Regions from separate parts of the Nonomuraea sp. NPDC049725 genome, predicted to be linked through region 1. Evidence: riboswitches for the same ligand, from Rfam matches in the RefSeq annotation. Region 1 holds a riboswitch; the other holds the start of a gene.
The links. A riboswitch is a leader RNA that binds a small molecule or an ion and turns the genes downstream of it on or off. The one in region 1 is predicted to bind thiamine pyrophosphate.
Positions count from the first base shown of each region.

Region 1 (7,097 bases):
GGTCGAGGTGGTCGCCGTACTGCTCCTCGGTGTCGAATCGGCCGAACTCGCGCACCACCTCGGCCAGCCGGTCCAGCCAGGCCAGGCACCAGCGCACGTCCGCCTGCCGGGCCACGTGCCCGCCGGCCACGTCCAGGCAGACCGGGCTGGTGTGCCGGGCGGGCCCTGCGCGAGCACCCCGTCGGCGGTGCGGATCTCCAGCGTCTCGACCTCGGGCCCGATCGAGGTCACCGCGATCTCCACCCGCTCCCCCGGCGCGACGTCCAGCGTGGCGCCGGGCCCCTCGCCGTTCACCGTGAGCTCCAGCCACGGCCCGGTGGTGGCGAACGTGCGGCCGAGCAGGATCGCCTCGGCGTAGGACTCGGCGGTCAGCGGGCCGTCGACGCGCGCGTACACCCGCTCCCAGCCGGGCGGGGCGGAGGCGGTGGCGCGGAGTCGGGCAGCAGCGCCGTGCGGAACTCGCCGAAGGCCACCCGGGTGACGGCCCGCAGCTCGTGCCCGGGAAGCGCTCGGCGAGCTGGCGCAGCGCCGGGCCCCAGTAGTCGTGGCGCCGGTCGAGGAAGACCGTGGCCCGGGCCTGGGTCACGTACGCCAGCGGCTCCTCGCCCCAGCACGGCCCGTGCCTGTCGCGCAGCCTCCGGTACTCGTCGAGTGCGGCGGCCACCGGAGCCGGCATCAGCGGTTCACCGCACATCGGGATACCTCCGGGCCTCACCGAGATAAGCTGAAAATGGCCAGAGCAATTGTCGTGCCATATAACCGCAGCTTAATAAGCTCAATGATCCGACATGGCGTATTTCTCATTGCGCCGGCACGACACTTCGCGATATTCATCAGCCGTGATCCCGGTCAAGGTGTTTCGCGCCGCCGCGTTCGTCCTGGAGAAGACCTCCCGCATGCAGGTGGGCAGGGCGTGGCACGACCCCGCGCTGGACGTCGCCCTGCGCCGCGTCCGCGCCGGGCGGCTGGAGCGCGGCCTGGACCTGATCAGGCAGGCCCGCGACGACCACGAGCTGCGTGCCCTGCGCGTCACCGAGCTCGCCACGGCCGCCGAGGCGCACCTCGACGCGCTGGAGCGGCTGGCCGGCGACGATCCCGACGCGCTGCTGTGGCTGGGCGCGGCCCGGGTGCAGCACGCCTGGGAGCTGCGCGACGACCTCACCGGCCGCTTCCACGAGCAGCTCGCCACCGCCGCCGAGCCGCTGCGCCGGGCCGCCGAGGCGGACCCCGGAGACCCGGTGCCGTGGGACGTCCTGCAGTGGCAGGCCATGGGCCTGGGCGACCGGGACGAGCTGGACCGCCTGTGGGAGGAGCTGACCAGCCGCGCGCCCCGCCTGTTCGCCGGGCACTACACCCGCGCCCAGGCGCTGTGCGGCAAGTGGCACGGCTCCGACGAGGAGGTGCTGGCCTTCGCCCGCACCGCCGCGGCCACCGCAGGCCCCGGCGACCTCGTCACCGCGATGCTGCCGCTGGCCCATTTCGAGGTCGCCTGGAGCGAGATCGCCGCCTCGGGCCGCGACGCCCAGGAGGTGCTCGAAGCGCACTTCCGCGACCCGTACGTGGCCGAGGAGCTGATCGACGCCGTCGACACCTGGCACGCCAGGCCCCGGCCGCACCCCCGGTCCGTGGAGGCGATGCACCTGTTCGGCGCCGCCTTCTACTACGGGGGCCACCACGCGCGCGCCCAGAGCCTGCTCATGAACGCCGGCCGCCGCGTCCCGGAGATCCTGCCCTGGTCGGCCGGCTCGCTCACCCCCGGTCGCCGCTATGCCCGCGCCCGCCGCGAACTCGGCCTCGACTGAGCCATAAACGGCCGCCACTAATTCGGCCGATCTTGCATGACTTTCTTCGCCGGGTTACGTTGACCGGGTCCAACGCGGGAGCCCGGTGCGACCGGGCTGAGAGGACGGCTGCCCAGCCGCCGACCGCCAGAACCTGCTCCGGGTAATGCCGGCGAAGGGAGTTGCGCGATGAGCGACGCGCGTTTTTCCAAGGTCTACACCGGGGATCTCCGCGTGCCGATGCGCGAGATCAGACTGTCCAACGGCGAGCGCGTCCGCCTCTACGACACCTCGGGCCCGTACACCGACCCGGAGGTCACCGTCGACCTGGCCCGGGGGCTGGCGCCGAGGCGCGCGGAGTGGATCCGGGCCCGCGCCGGCGGGCCCGTCACGCAGGTGGGCTGCGCGCGGGCCGGGACGATCACGCCCGAGATGGAGTTCGTGGCGGTCCGGGAGGGCGTCGAGCCGGAGTTCGTCCGGCAGGAGGTCGCCGCGGGCCGGGCCATCATCCCCGCCAACGTCAACCACCCCGAGTCCGAACCGATGATCATCGGCCGCAACTTCCTCGTGAAGATCAACGCCAACATCGGCAACTCGGCGGTCACCTCCTCGATCGCCGAGGAGGTCGAGAAGATGACCTGGGCCACCCGGTGGGGCGCCGACACGATCATGGACCTGTCGACCGGCCGCGACATCCACGCCACCCGCGAGCGGATCATCCGCAACTCCCCCGTCCCGGTCGGCACCGTGCCGCTCTACCAGGCGCTGGAGAAGGTCGGCGGGCAGGCGGCCGAGCTGTCGTGGGAGGTGTTCCGCGAGACGCTGATCGAGCAGTGCGAGCAGGGCGTCGACTACATGACCGTGCACGCCGGCGTGCGCCGCGCGTTCGTCCCGCTGACCGCCGGGCGCAAGACCGGCATCGTCTCCCGGGGCGGCTCGATCATGGCCGCCTGGTGCGTGGCCCACGGGCGCGAGAGCTTCCTGTACGAGCGCTTCGCCGACATGTGCGAGATCTTCGCCGCCTACGACGTGTCGTTCTCGCTGGGCGACGGCCTGCGCCCCGGCTCGATCGCCGACGCCAACGACGAGGCCCAGTTCGCCGAGCTGCGCACGCTGGGCGAGCTGACCAGGATCGCCCGCGACCACGACGTCCAGGTGATGATCGAGGGCCCCGGCCACGTGCCCATGCACAAGATCAAGGAGAACGTCGACCTCCAGCGCGAGATCTGCGACGACGCCCCCTTCTACACGCTCGGCCCGCTGGTCACCGACATCGCGCCCGGCTACGACCACATCACCTCGGGCATCGGCGCCGCCATGATCGGCTGGTACGGCACCGCGATGCTCTGCTACGTCACGCCCAAGGAGCACCTCGGCCTGCCCAACAGGGACGACGTCAAGACCGGCGTGATCACGTACAAGATCGCCGCGCACGCCGCCGACCTCGCCAAGGGCCACCCGCAGGCCCAGGCGTGGGACGACGCGCTGTCGGACGCCCGGTTCGAGTTCCGCTGGGAGGACCAGTTCGACCTGTCGCTCGACCCGGCCACCGCGCGGGCGTTCCACGACGAGACGCTGCCCGCCGAGCCCGCCAAGAACGCGCACTTCTGCTCGATGTGCGGGCCCCGGTTCTGCTCGATGCGGATCAGCCACGAGCTGCGGGACCTCACGGGACGATGACGGCCCGGCCGACGATCTCGTTGTCGTGCAGGCGCTGGTACGTGCGCGGCGCCTCGTCGAGCGAGTGCGGCTCCACGCGCACGCCGATGGCGCCCGACCGGGCCAGCGCCAGCACCTCGATGAGCTCGTCCCGGCCGCCCCAGTAGGGGACCGACACCGCCATCTCGTACGGGCCGCTGCCGAACCCGACGGGCAGGCGGCCGTCGGCCACCCCGACGATCGTCACGTCCGAGCACACCCCCGCGCACGCGCCCGCCAGCGTCACCGTGGGCTGGATGCCGACGAAGTCCAGCACCAGGTCGGCGCCCAGCCCGCCGGTCAGCTCCCGCACCCGGCCGGCGGCGGCCTCGTCGGAGATCACGGTCTCGTGCGCGCCGATCTCCCTGGCCAGCTCCAGCTTCTCCTCGCTGATGTCGAGCGCGATCACCCGCGTCGCGCTCATCGCCCGCAGGATCTGGACCGCCATGTGGCCCAGCCCGCCCGTCCCGATGACCACCGCCGTGCTGCCCGGCACCAGCTTGGCCAGGCTCCGCTTGATCGCGTGGTAGGGCGTGAGCCCCGCGTCGGTCAGCGGCGCCGCCTGCGCCAGGTCCAGCCCCTCCACCGGGACCAGGTGACGGACGTCGTCGACGATCATGTACTCGGCCATGGCGCCGGGAGCGCCCAGGCCGGGCGGCTTGATGGCGAGGTCCTGGGCCCGGGTGCAGTAGTTCTCCGCGCCCCTGGAGCAGTTGCGGCAGGTGCCGCACCCCCACGGCCCGTACACCACCACGTCCTGGCCCACCTCGACGCCCGTCACCCCGTCGCCGAGCGCCGCCACCGTGCCCGCGCCCTCGTGGCCGAGGATCAGCGGCAGGCTGCCCCCGACGAGCAGCGGGTTCTCGATCACCGCGATGTCCGAATGGCACATCCCGGACGCCCTGACCCGGAGCAGCACCTCACCGGGAGCCGGCTCGGGGTCGGGCACCGTCACGACCTCGGGCATGCTCCCCTGGCCGGCCAACTGGACAGCTTTCATGCCTCTCCTCGCTTCCCGAGCCCTCCCCCGGTACATGCCACGTTCCGGGCGGCCGAAATCCCGAGCTCAGAACAGCGTCGGCGGCTCGGCGGGCATCGGCTCGGGCAACGGCTCCAGCCCCGGGACGCGGGCCCGTACCTCGTCGTGGAAGCGCCGGGCGAGCGGCAGCGCCTCGGCGTTGTCCGGCGTGTGCACGAACACCGTCGGCGAACGGCCCTCCCGCAGCCACCCGGCCACCGTGCCGACCCAGCCCTGCCAGCCCGCCACCGTCCGGTCCACGTCGTCCCTGCCCAGGTAGCGGACGATCGGCCGGTCCGTCAGCGCCCGCGCCCGGCGCGGGACGCGCGGCTTCTTCGTCCACGCGTCCCGCTCGGCGTCGCTGGTCGGCGGGCTGCCGAACAGCGTCGTGGTGTCGAACGGCACCCACTCCGCGCCCGCCCCCGCCAGCACCCGCTCCAGTTGCCCCACGGCCCGCTCGTCCTCGAAGAACGCCCGATGCCGCACCTCGACCGCCGAGCGCAGGCCCGCGGGCAGCCTGCGGAGGAACGCGGCCAGCGCGCCCAGGTCACCCGGCCCGAACGACCCCGGCACCTGCACCCACAGCGCGTGCACCCGGGGCCCCAGCGGCTCCATCGCGTGCAGGAACGCCCCCAGCTCCTCCTGCGCCCCCGTCAGGCGGCGCTCGTGCGTGATCGCCTTCGGCAGCTTCACCACGAACCGGAACCCCGGATCGGTCTGGGCCGCCCACGTCTCCACCGTGCTCCGTGACGGCGTCGCGTAGAACGTCGTGTTGCCCTCGACCGCGTTGCACCACGTCGCGTACGCCCGCAGCCGCTCGCCCTGCGCGAGCGGATGGGGGAGGAACCGACCCTGCCACGGCGCGTGCGTCCACATCGCACAACCCACATGAAGCCGCATGCACCCGACGCTATCGGGTCTCCGCACCGGCCCGCCGGTTCGCGGCGCGGGCCGTGACGGCGCCCACCGCGCAGACGAGCGCGAACCCGAACAGCACGTACCGGGCCGAGGTCAGCATCGACGCGCCCCCGGCGTTGAGCAACACCCCGGCCACCGCCGTGCCGAACGCGATCGACAGGCTCGTCACCGTGGCGATCGCGGCAGCCGCCTGACGGCCCTCCGCCGGATCCGACGTGCTCGACATCGCCGCCACCGACAGATGCGGATACGCCAGCCCGATCCCCGAACCCGCCACGACCAGCACCGGAGCCCACACCAGCATCAGCCAGCCCGGCGCCGCGTCCCTCAGCAGCAGGCCCTGCGCGAGGAAGCCCAGCGCCAGGACCAGCGGCCCCAGCACGCACAGCCGCCGCACCGCGCGCCCGCCTGCCGCCGAGGCGCTGCCGAGCTGCGTCAGCGACCAGCCGAGCGAGACCGCCGCACCCAGCAGCCCCGCCGTCACCGGAGGCAGCCCGCCCAGCCGCTGCGCGAACAGCGGGACGAACGTCTCGACCGCCACGCCGAACGTCAGCAGCCCGATCGTCAGATACACCCACTTCAGCGCCGACCCCGCCGTGTAGGTCGTCCGGGGGAACACCCGCCTCCCGCTGCGCCGCTCATGCGCCACGAACCCGCCGACCAGCAGCAGCGCCACCGCGACCCCGGCCGCCATCGCCACCGTCCCGGGCAGCACCCCCGCCAGGCTCACGGCCACCGTGGCGGCCGTCACCAGCACCAGCGACACCACCGGCACCGGCGTCCGCCCTCCCCCGCGCTCACCGCGCGGCACCACCCGGGGCACGATCCCAGCGCACACCGCCCCGATCACCGCCATCGCCACGAACGCCAGCCGCCAGGACCCGAACTGCGCGAACAGCCCCCCGAGCGCCGGACCCGCGAAGTTGCCGACCCCGTACATCGCCGACATCAGCGCGTTTCCGCGCGTCCACAACCGGCGCGGCAGCGCCGAGTGGATCACCGCGAACCCCAGGCCGGACAGCAGCCCCGCCCCCAGCCCCTGCACGCCCCGCCCAGCCAGCAGCACCGGCATCGCCGGGCTCACCGCGCACGCCAGCGACCCCGCCACGAACACGCCGAACCCCATCAGGTAGGCGCCCACGTTCCCCCACCGGGCCAGCACCCGGCTGACCAGCATCGTCGCGATCACCATGGCGACGAGGTAGAACGTCATGTTCCAGGCGTAGAAGCCGGCGCCCCCGATGTCGGCCACCGCCGTGGGCAGCAGGCTGGAGGCCAGGTAGATGTTGATCGCGCCGACGAGCACGCCGCCCGCCAGCACCAGCGCCGAACCCAGATGGCGCGGGCCCAGCAGTTCCCGCCAGGACGCGGCCTCGACCGCGTCGTCCGTTGAAGTCATGGCTTCAAGCGTGTCGTTGCACCGGCCCCGGAGACTTCCCGCGCCCAGCGCCCCCGCCCACCAGCAAGCCCGGTGGGCGAACCCTCCACCCTCGGTCGAAGGCGCCCCCTATCTGGGCGATCTTCGGAGAGGTACGTTGCTTGCATGTCCGCATTACGCAAGACCGTCGGGGCAGTGGTGGCGTTCGTCGTCGTGGCCGGGGCGCCCGGCGCGAGCGCGGCCGAGGCGCGAGCGCCGGAGAACGCCGTCATCGTGTGGGACAGGAACGCCGAGACGGCGATCT
Region 1 covers NZ_JBFANJ010000001.1:628,444-635,540, forward strand. Annotated here, with positions in the region: gene AB0J53_RS03255 (hypothetical protein) at 1-130, opposite strand, end outside; gene AB0J53_RS03260 (hypothetical protein) at 188-358, shown strand; gene AB0J53_RS03265 (hypothetical protein) at 840-1,802, shown strand; TPP riboswitch at 1,867-1,979, shown strand; gene thiC (phosphomethylpyrimidine synthase ThiC) at 1,971-3,461, shown strand; gene AB0J53_RS03275 (NAD(P)-dependent alcohol dehydrogenase) at 3,448-4,479, opposite strand; gene AB0J53_RS03280 (DUF72 domain-containing protein) at 4,546-5,397, opposite strand; gene AB0J53_RS03285 (MFS transporter) at 5,408-6,814, opposite strand; gene AB0J53_RS03290 (hypothetical protein) at 6,959-7,097, shown strand, end outside.

Region 2 (7,097 bases), on a different contig from region 1:
TTGATCGCCTGGACGGGCGACCCCGGCAGCGAGTCGTCAGGGGTGAACAGCCAGCGCAGCGCCTCCACATCGTCGTACCCGGCGTCGCGGAGCACGGTCAGCGTGCCCGGAAGGCCTTTCACCACGTCCTTTCCGTCGAGGAACACCGCGGGCACCTGTGGCCCGCCGCTGCCGCGGCGCACGCCGAGCAGCTTGTGATCCTTGAGGAGTTGCTTGGCCCGTCCCATCGAGAGGTCGAGGCGCTGGGCCACTTCGGGGAGAGTGAGCCACTCGTCAACGAGCTGGTCGGTCTCCCGGTCGATCTGTGCAACAGAAAGCGTCACGAAACCACAACTACCACATGCCGCGCTTGCTCAAACAACACAATCCCGTAGGGGTACATCTGGATCTACCAGGCGTTCCGCGTACAGACGACGGCCCTCCTGGATGATCCGGCGGCCCTGCACGAGGTCGCGGGGCCGGTCGACGGCCAGCACCGCCGCCAGCCCGCCCTCGGCCGTCAGCCAGCAGGCCGACCACTTGCCCTCCGGCCCGCCCCGGTAGAGCAGGCGCTCGCCCGCCGGGTGGTGGCCGGCGTACTGCACCATGTGGCCGAACTGCTCCGACCAGAAGTACGGGACCGGATCGTACACGGCCTCCTCGCCCAGCAGCGTCGCGGCGGCCACCTCCGGGGCGCTCAGCGCGGTGTCCCAGTGCTCCACGCGCAGCCGGGTGCCGTAGCGGCTCGACCACCAGGCGGCGCAGTCGCCCACCGCCACCACGCCGGGCAGCGACGTGCGCAGCCGCTCGTCCGTGACCACGCCGTTGTGCAGGTCGACGTCCGAGCCCGCCAGCCACTCCACGGCCGGGCGGACGCCGATGCCCGCCACGACCACGTGCGCCTCCACGAACCCGCCGCCGACCAGCTCCACGCCGCCCTCGTCGACCGACGCGACCATCGTGTCCAGCCGCAGGTCGATGCCGTCGTACCAGCTCTCCGTCCGGGCGCCGATCTCCTCGCCGACCGCCTGCGCCAGCGGGGTCCGGCCCGCCTCCAGCACGGTGACGGCGCAGCCGGCCCGGCGGGCGGCCGTGGCCACCTCCGCGCCGATCCAGCCCGCGCCCGCGACCACCACCCGCGCGCCCGGCACCAGGCGGGCCCGCAGCTCCAGCGAGTCGTCCAGCGTCCGCAGCACGTGCTGCGGGCCGTCACCCGGCAGCGGGATCGGCTCCGCGCCCGTCGCGATGACCAGGCCGTCGTAGCCCAGCTCGCCCTCGGTCGTCTCCACCACGCCCGCACGCAGCGACTTGGCCGAGACGCCCGGCCTGAAGTCCACCTCCAGCGCGTCCAGGTCGGAGTCGACGAAGCTGGAGTCGGCCGAGCCGAGCAGCACCGCCTTCGACAACGGCGGCCGATCGTAGGGCCGGTGCCGTTCCTGGCCGATCAACGTGATCCGGCCGCCGAACCCCCGTGCCCGCAGCGCCTCGACGCTGCGCACGCCCGCAAGACCCGCTCCCACCACCACGACGCGATTCACGTTCATGACCATAACGGGGGCGGTGCCGCGGCGTCGCACCGAGGCCGTAGGCTGGGGGACGTAAGACGCGCGGGAGTCCGGCCGTAACCGGGCTGAGAGGAAGGCTTCACCGGGCCTTCGACCGCAAGACACCTGATCCGGATCATGCCGGCGAAGGGAGCGGACATGGACGTGATCGTGGGCGGCGGAGTCGTCGGACTGTCGATCGCCTGGCGCCTAGCCCGCTCGGGCCGCGCCGTCACCGTGGTCGACCCGGCCCCCGCCTCGGGCGCCTCCCACGCCGCGGCCGGGATGCTGGCGCCGGTCAGCGAGGTGACCTACACCGAGGAGCCGCTGCTCCGGCTCGGCATCGCCGCCCTGCGCCGCTGGCCCGCCTTCGCCGCCGACCTCACCGCCGACGCCGCCCTCCCCCCTGGACGGACCGGCGCCCACACGAGCGGCCCCACCGCCACCGGCGCACCCCTGCCCTCCGGAGGCGCCTCCCTGGACGGACCTCCCGCGGGATCCGGCGGCGCGGCACGGGCCGGGGGTGCGAGCGGTCCCGTCGTCTCCGGGCCCGGCGCGGCGTCCTCCCACGAGGGCGCCGCAGGGGTCGACCCGCTCGATGGGCTCTCGATGCTCGGCGGGGTGTCGGCCGAGCAGCGGGACGTGCTGGATCTGCGGTCCGACGGGACACTGGACGTGGCGTTCGGCGGGGACGACCTGGCCGCGCTCGGGGAGCTGGCCGCGTTCATGGAGAAGCTCGGCCTGCCGGTGGAGCGGCTGACCGGGCGCGAGTGCCGGCGGCTGGAGCCGATGCTGGCGCCGTCCGTGCGCGGCGGTCTGCTGGCGCCCGGCGACGCGTGGGTGGACCCGCGCCGCGTCACCGCCGCCCTGCTCGTGGCCCTGGAGCGGCGGGGCGTCCCGCTGGTACGGGAGCGCGTGGCGGGGCTGTCGCGCGAGGGCGGCCGGGTGACCGGCGTACGCCTGGAGTCCGGGGAGGAGATCTTCGGCGAGCGGGTGGTCCTGGCCGCCGGGGCGTGGAGCGCCGGGCTGGCCGACGTTCCGGTACGGCCGGTCAAGGGGCAGATCATGCGCCTGCGCTCCCCCGAGCCGCTGCTGGGCCGGTGCGTGCGCGGGATGGTGCACGGCACGCCGGTCTACCTGGTGCCCCGGGGCGACGGGGAGCTCGTGGTGGGGGCCACGCAGGAGGAGCTCGGGTTCGACACCCGGGTGACCGCCGGCGGACTGTACGAGCTGCTGCGCGACGCCAGGGAGCTGGTCCCGGGGGTGACGGAGCTGGAGGTCGCCGACGTGGTGGCGGGGCTGCGGCCGGGCACGCCGGACAACCTGCCGATCATCGGCCCCGGCTCGGCCCCGGGGCTGGTGCTGGCCACGGGGCATTTCCGGGGCGGGGTGCTGATGGCCCCGCTCACGGCCGCGATCCTGCAGGGCGAGGAGGGCGACCTCGCGTCCCTGTGCTCACCCGCTAGATTTCGGGATATTTCATGAAATTGATGATCAATGGAAGTACGCACGACGTGGCTGACGGCATGACCGTCGCACAGGCCGTACAGACCCTGACCACCGCCACCACCGGCGTCGCGGTGGCCGTGAACGACGAGGTCGTCGCGCGCGGCGCGTGGGAGACGACGGCGCTGCGCGACAGCGACCGCGTGGAGGTGCTGACGGCGGTGCAAGGTGGATGACCTGATCATCGCCGGGGAGAAGTTCTCCTCCCGGCTCATCATGGGCACCGGCGGCGCGCCGTCGCTGGAGGTGCTGGACCAGGCGCTGGCCGCGTCGGGCACCGAGCTGACGACGGTGGCCATGCGGCGGCTCGACCCGGCCGCCCGCGGCTCGGTGCTGGACGTGCTGCGCGAGCGCGGCATCAAGGTGCTGCCCAACACGGCGGGCTGTTTCACCGCGGGCGACGCGGTGCTGACGGCCCGGCTCGCCCGGGAGGCGCTGGGCACCTCGTGGGTCAAGCTGGAGGTCATCGCCGACGAGCGAACCCTGCTGCCCGACCCGATCGAGACGTTCGACGCGGCCGAGCGGCTCGTGGCCGACGGGTTCACCGTGCTGCCCTACATCGGCGACGACCCGGCGCTCGCCCGCCGGCTGGAGCAGGCCGGATGCGCTGCGGTGATGCCGCTGGGCGCGCCGATCGGCTCCGGGCTGGGCATCCGCAACCCGCACAACATCGAGCTGATCGTCGAGGCGGCCGGGGTTCCGGTCATCCTGGACGCGGGCATCGGCACGGCCAGTGACGCGGCGCTGGCGATGGAGCTGGGCTGCGACGCCGTGCTCCTGGCCACCGCCGTGACGCGGGCCCAGCGGCCCGACCTGATGGCGGCGGCGATGCGCGAGGCGGTCCGCGCGGGCCGCATGGCGCGGCAGGCGGGGCGCATCCCGCGCCGCCGCTACGCCGAGGCGTCCTCCCCGCTGACCCCCTGACGGGACCTTCTTCCCGTCTGCCGGGGACGCACCGGCTCTCCGGGGCCGGTGCCGGGGTGGCCTGTGCGACGGCGGGGCACGTGAGAGGCCGGGCGGGGCACGGGTCGGCATCGGTTTCGGATGGTCAGGCCCTCCCGGGTGCGAAACGCCCGTAAACTCAGCGGGGTGGACACGACGACTGCCGACCCGTTGGTCGGCCGGCTGCTCGATGGACGCTACCGCGTCGAGTCCCGGATCGCCCGGGGCGGCATGGCGACCGTCTACCTCGCGCTCGACATCCGGCTGGACCGGACCGTCGCGCTGAAGGTCATGCACCGCTCGCTCGCCGACGACCCGGCGTTCGTGCGCAGGTTCATCGGCGAGGCGAAGTCGGTGGCCAGCCTCTCCCACCCCAACGTGGTGCACGTCTTCGACCAGGGCACCGACACCGACGTGGTCTATCTGTCGATGGAGTACGTGCCGGGCAAGACGCTGCGTGACATCCTGCGCGAGCGCGACCGGCTGCCGGCCCGCGAGGCGCTGGAGATCATGATCCCGGTGCTGGCGGCGCTCGGCGCGGCCCACCAGGCCGGGATGGTCCACCGTGACGTCAAGCCCGAGAACGTGCTGCTGACCGCCGACGGCCGGGTCAAGGTCGTGGACTTCGGCCTGGCCAGGGCGATCGAGGCGACCAACCAGACGCGCACCGGCGTGATGATCGGCACGATCGGCTACATGTCGCCCGAGCAGGTGACGACCGGCGGCGCCGACGTGCGCAGCGACGTCTACGCGGCGGGCATCATGCTGTTCGAGCTGGTCACCGGCAGGCAGCCGTACGACGGCGAGACGCCCATGTCGGTGGCCTACCGGCACGTCCACGACACGGTCCCGGCGCCGTCGTCCCTGATCCACGACGTGCCGCCGCAGATCGACGCGCTGGTGGCGCACGCCACGGCCCGCGAGCCGCACGACCGCCCGGCCGACGCGACCGCGATGCTGGTGGCGGCCGTCGAGGCGCACCGCACGCTGCCCCGGCTGAGCGAGCCCGGCCGCGCGTCCGGCGCCCACTCCAGGCCGCACCCGATGCCGTCCACGATGCCGCCCGCCGCCGCTCCCGCGCACACGCTGATCCAGCCGCGCGCCGAGGTGCCGGCCGCGCCGCCGCCCCCGCCGCGCGGGCGGGGCAAGGGCGGCGGGTTCCGGCCCAACTGGTTCCTGGTGGGGCTGGCCGCGGTGATGGTCGTCGCCGTGGCGCTGACCGGCCTCTACTTCTCGCAGAAGACGCTGGCCGTGGTGCCCGACCTCGTCGGCAAGAACCTCGCGGTCGCCGAGCAGAACGCCCGCAACCTGGGCTTCAAGGTGCGCCGCGTGGAGGGCCGCCACGACGAGGAGGTGGCCGAGGGGCTCGTCCTGGAGATGGACCCGGCCGCCAAGACCGAGGTCGAGGCCGGGCAGACGATCACGCTGGTGCCGTCGCTCGGCCCCAAGCGGGTGCTGGTGCCGAAGGTGCAGGGCCTGACCGAGCAGGACGCCCGCAACGCCATCGGCAGCGCCGGCCTGACCGTGGGCAAGGTCCGCCGCCTGCAGAACCTGGAGGTCGCGCGCAACTCCGTCATCCGCACCTCCCCGCAGGTGGGCGAGAAGGTCAAGGAAGGCGCCAAGATCGACCTGTACGTGAGCGCCGGGCTGGTGATGCCCGACGTCGACGGCATGCCGAAGGACCAGGCCGCCGCGTTCCTCAGCCAGCAGGGCTTCCAGGTGCAGGTCACCGAGGTCGACGACGACGCCGAGCCGTGCACGGTGATCGCGCAGGCGCCCAAGGCCAAGGCGGAGGTCGACCAGGGCATCCCGGCGATGATCACGGTGTCGCGCTGCCAGACGGACTTCTGGCACTGGTTCAACGGTGACCAGGAGGCCCGCGACGACCAGCAGTTCGTCATCGTGCCGCAGGTGATGGGCAAGAACGTCAACGACGCCCGCAACGAGCTGCGGGCACTGGGCTTCCGGGTGCGGGTGCGCACGGTGGGCGGCGGCGGCGTGGTGCGTTTCCAGCGCCCGGCCCCCAACAGCGAGCGCCCGCCCAACTCCGAAGTGCTGCTCTGGCACTAGGCGCCCGGCGCTGAGAGGTCAGGCCAGGGTGCCGAGCAGGCGTACTCTGGCCAGCCCGCCGTCGGGGTGGATGTCGACGCGTACGCGCTCGACGGGCTCGGTGTGGCTCAGCCGGAAGCGGTGCGGCGTGTCGGGCAGCAGCGGGGTCGTCGGCAGCAGCTCGACCTCGCGGTCGCCGTCGAGGCCGGTGAGTGTGACGGCGGCGGGCGCGTTGTGCAGCAGGTGGGTGGTGTCGATCTCGGCGACCCTGATGAGGCCGCGCCCGGCCAGCCGGATGACCAGCCAGTCGTTGCCGCCGTCACGGCGGCGCGCGGTCTCCCAGCCTTCGGCCTGGTGGCGGGGCAGGCCGGGGGCGATGACGTGGTGCGGCTCGGAGTAGAACGCGTCGGAGCAGGCGGTGACCAGCCCGCCGTTGGCCATGGCCGCCAGGTCCAGGCCGAGCCCCTCGTACACCGACAGGTCGGCCCGGGGCTCGCCGTGCACCCGCAGCCGGGCGACGCCGCCGTCGGGGAAGATGTTCAGCCGCACGTGCGTCCAGCGGCGCTCGCCGGTGACCTCGAACGGGTGGGCGGCGTCGCCGCCGAGCGGGCTGCGCGGCACGATCTCCGTCCACGCCGCCCCGGCCAGCTCGGCGGGCGCAGGATGCCCGGCGACCTCGGCGGCCTCGACGGACGCGGACGAGGGATGGTTGCCGGTGAACCAGGCGGTGTCGACGACCACGCCGCGGATCACGCCGGGCAGGCCGAGCCGCACCAGCGCCCAGTCGTGGCCGGGCTCGCGGCGGCGGCGGGTCTCCCAGCCGTCGTAGACCTGCCCCTTGCCGCCGAACGTGGCGGGCCGGAACTCCGGGCGGCCGGGCCTGATCAGCGCCTCCTTCTCGGCGAACGCCTCGTCGCTGGCGGCGACGACCGCTCCGCCGTGGCCGCGCAGCGCGAGGTCGGGCAGGTGGGTGAAGCTCGGCATCTACGTTCCCCTCAGCAAGGTCCCGTGCGGCACGCCGTCGGCGGGCCTGCCGCGCAGCCAGGTGGTCAGGACGGCGCCCCTGAGCGCGTGGCC
Region 2 covers NZ_JBFANJ010000005.1:317,652-324,748, forward strand. Annotated here, with positions in the region: gene AB0J53_RS15695 (Rv2175c family DNA-binding protein) at 1-323, opposite strand, end outside; gene AB0J53_RS15700 (FAD-dependent oxidoreductase) at 354-1,523, opposite strand; TPP riboswitch at 1,577-1,693, shown strand; gene AB0J53_RS15705 (FAD-dependent oxidoreductase) at 1,683-3,008, shown strand; gene thiS (sulfur carrier protein ThiS) at 3,050-3,205, shown strand; gene AB0J53_RS15715 (thiazole synthase) at 3,198-3,953, shown strand; gene pknB (Stk1 family PASTA domain-containing Ser/Thr kinase) at 4,119-6,041, shown strand; gene alc (allantoicase) at 6,060-7,004, opposite strand; gene allB (allantoinase AllB) at 7,005-7,097, opposite strand, start outside.
Region 2: linked by a shared signal. The riboswitch ahead of AB0J53_RS15705 (FAD-dependent oxidoreductase) and the one ahead of thiC (phosphomethylpyrimidine synthase ThiC) in region 1 are both predicted to bind thiamine pyrophosphate.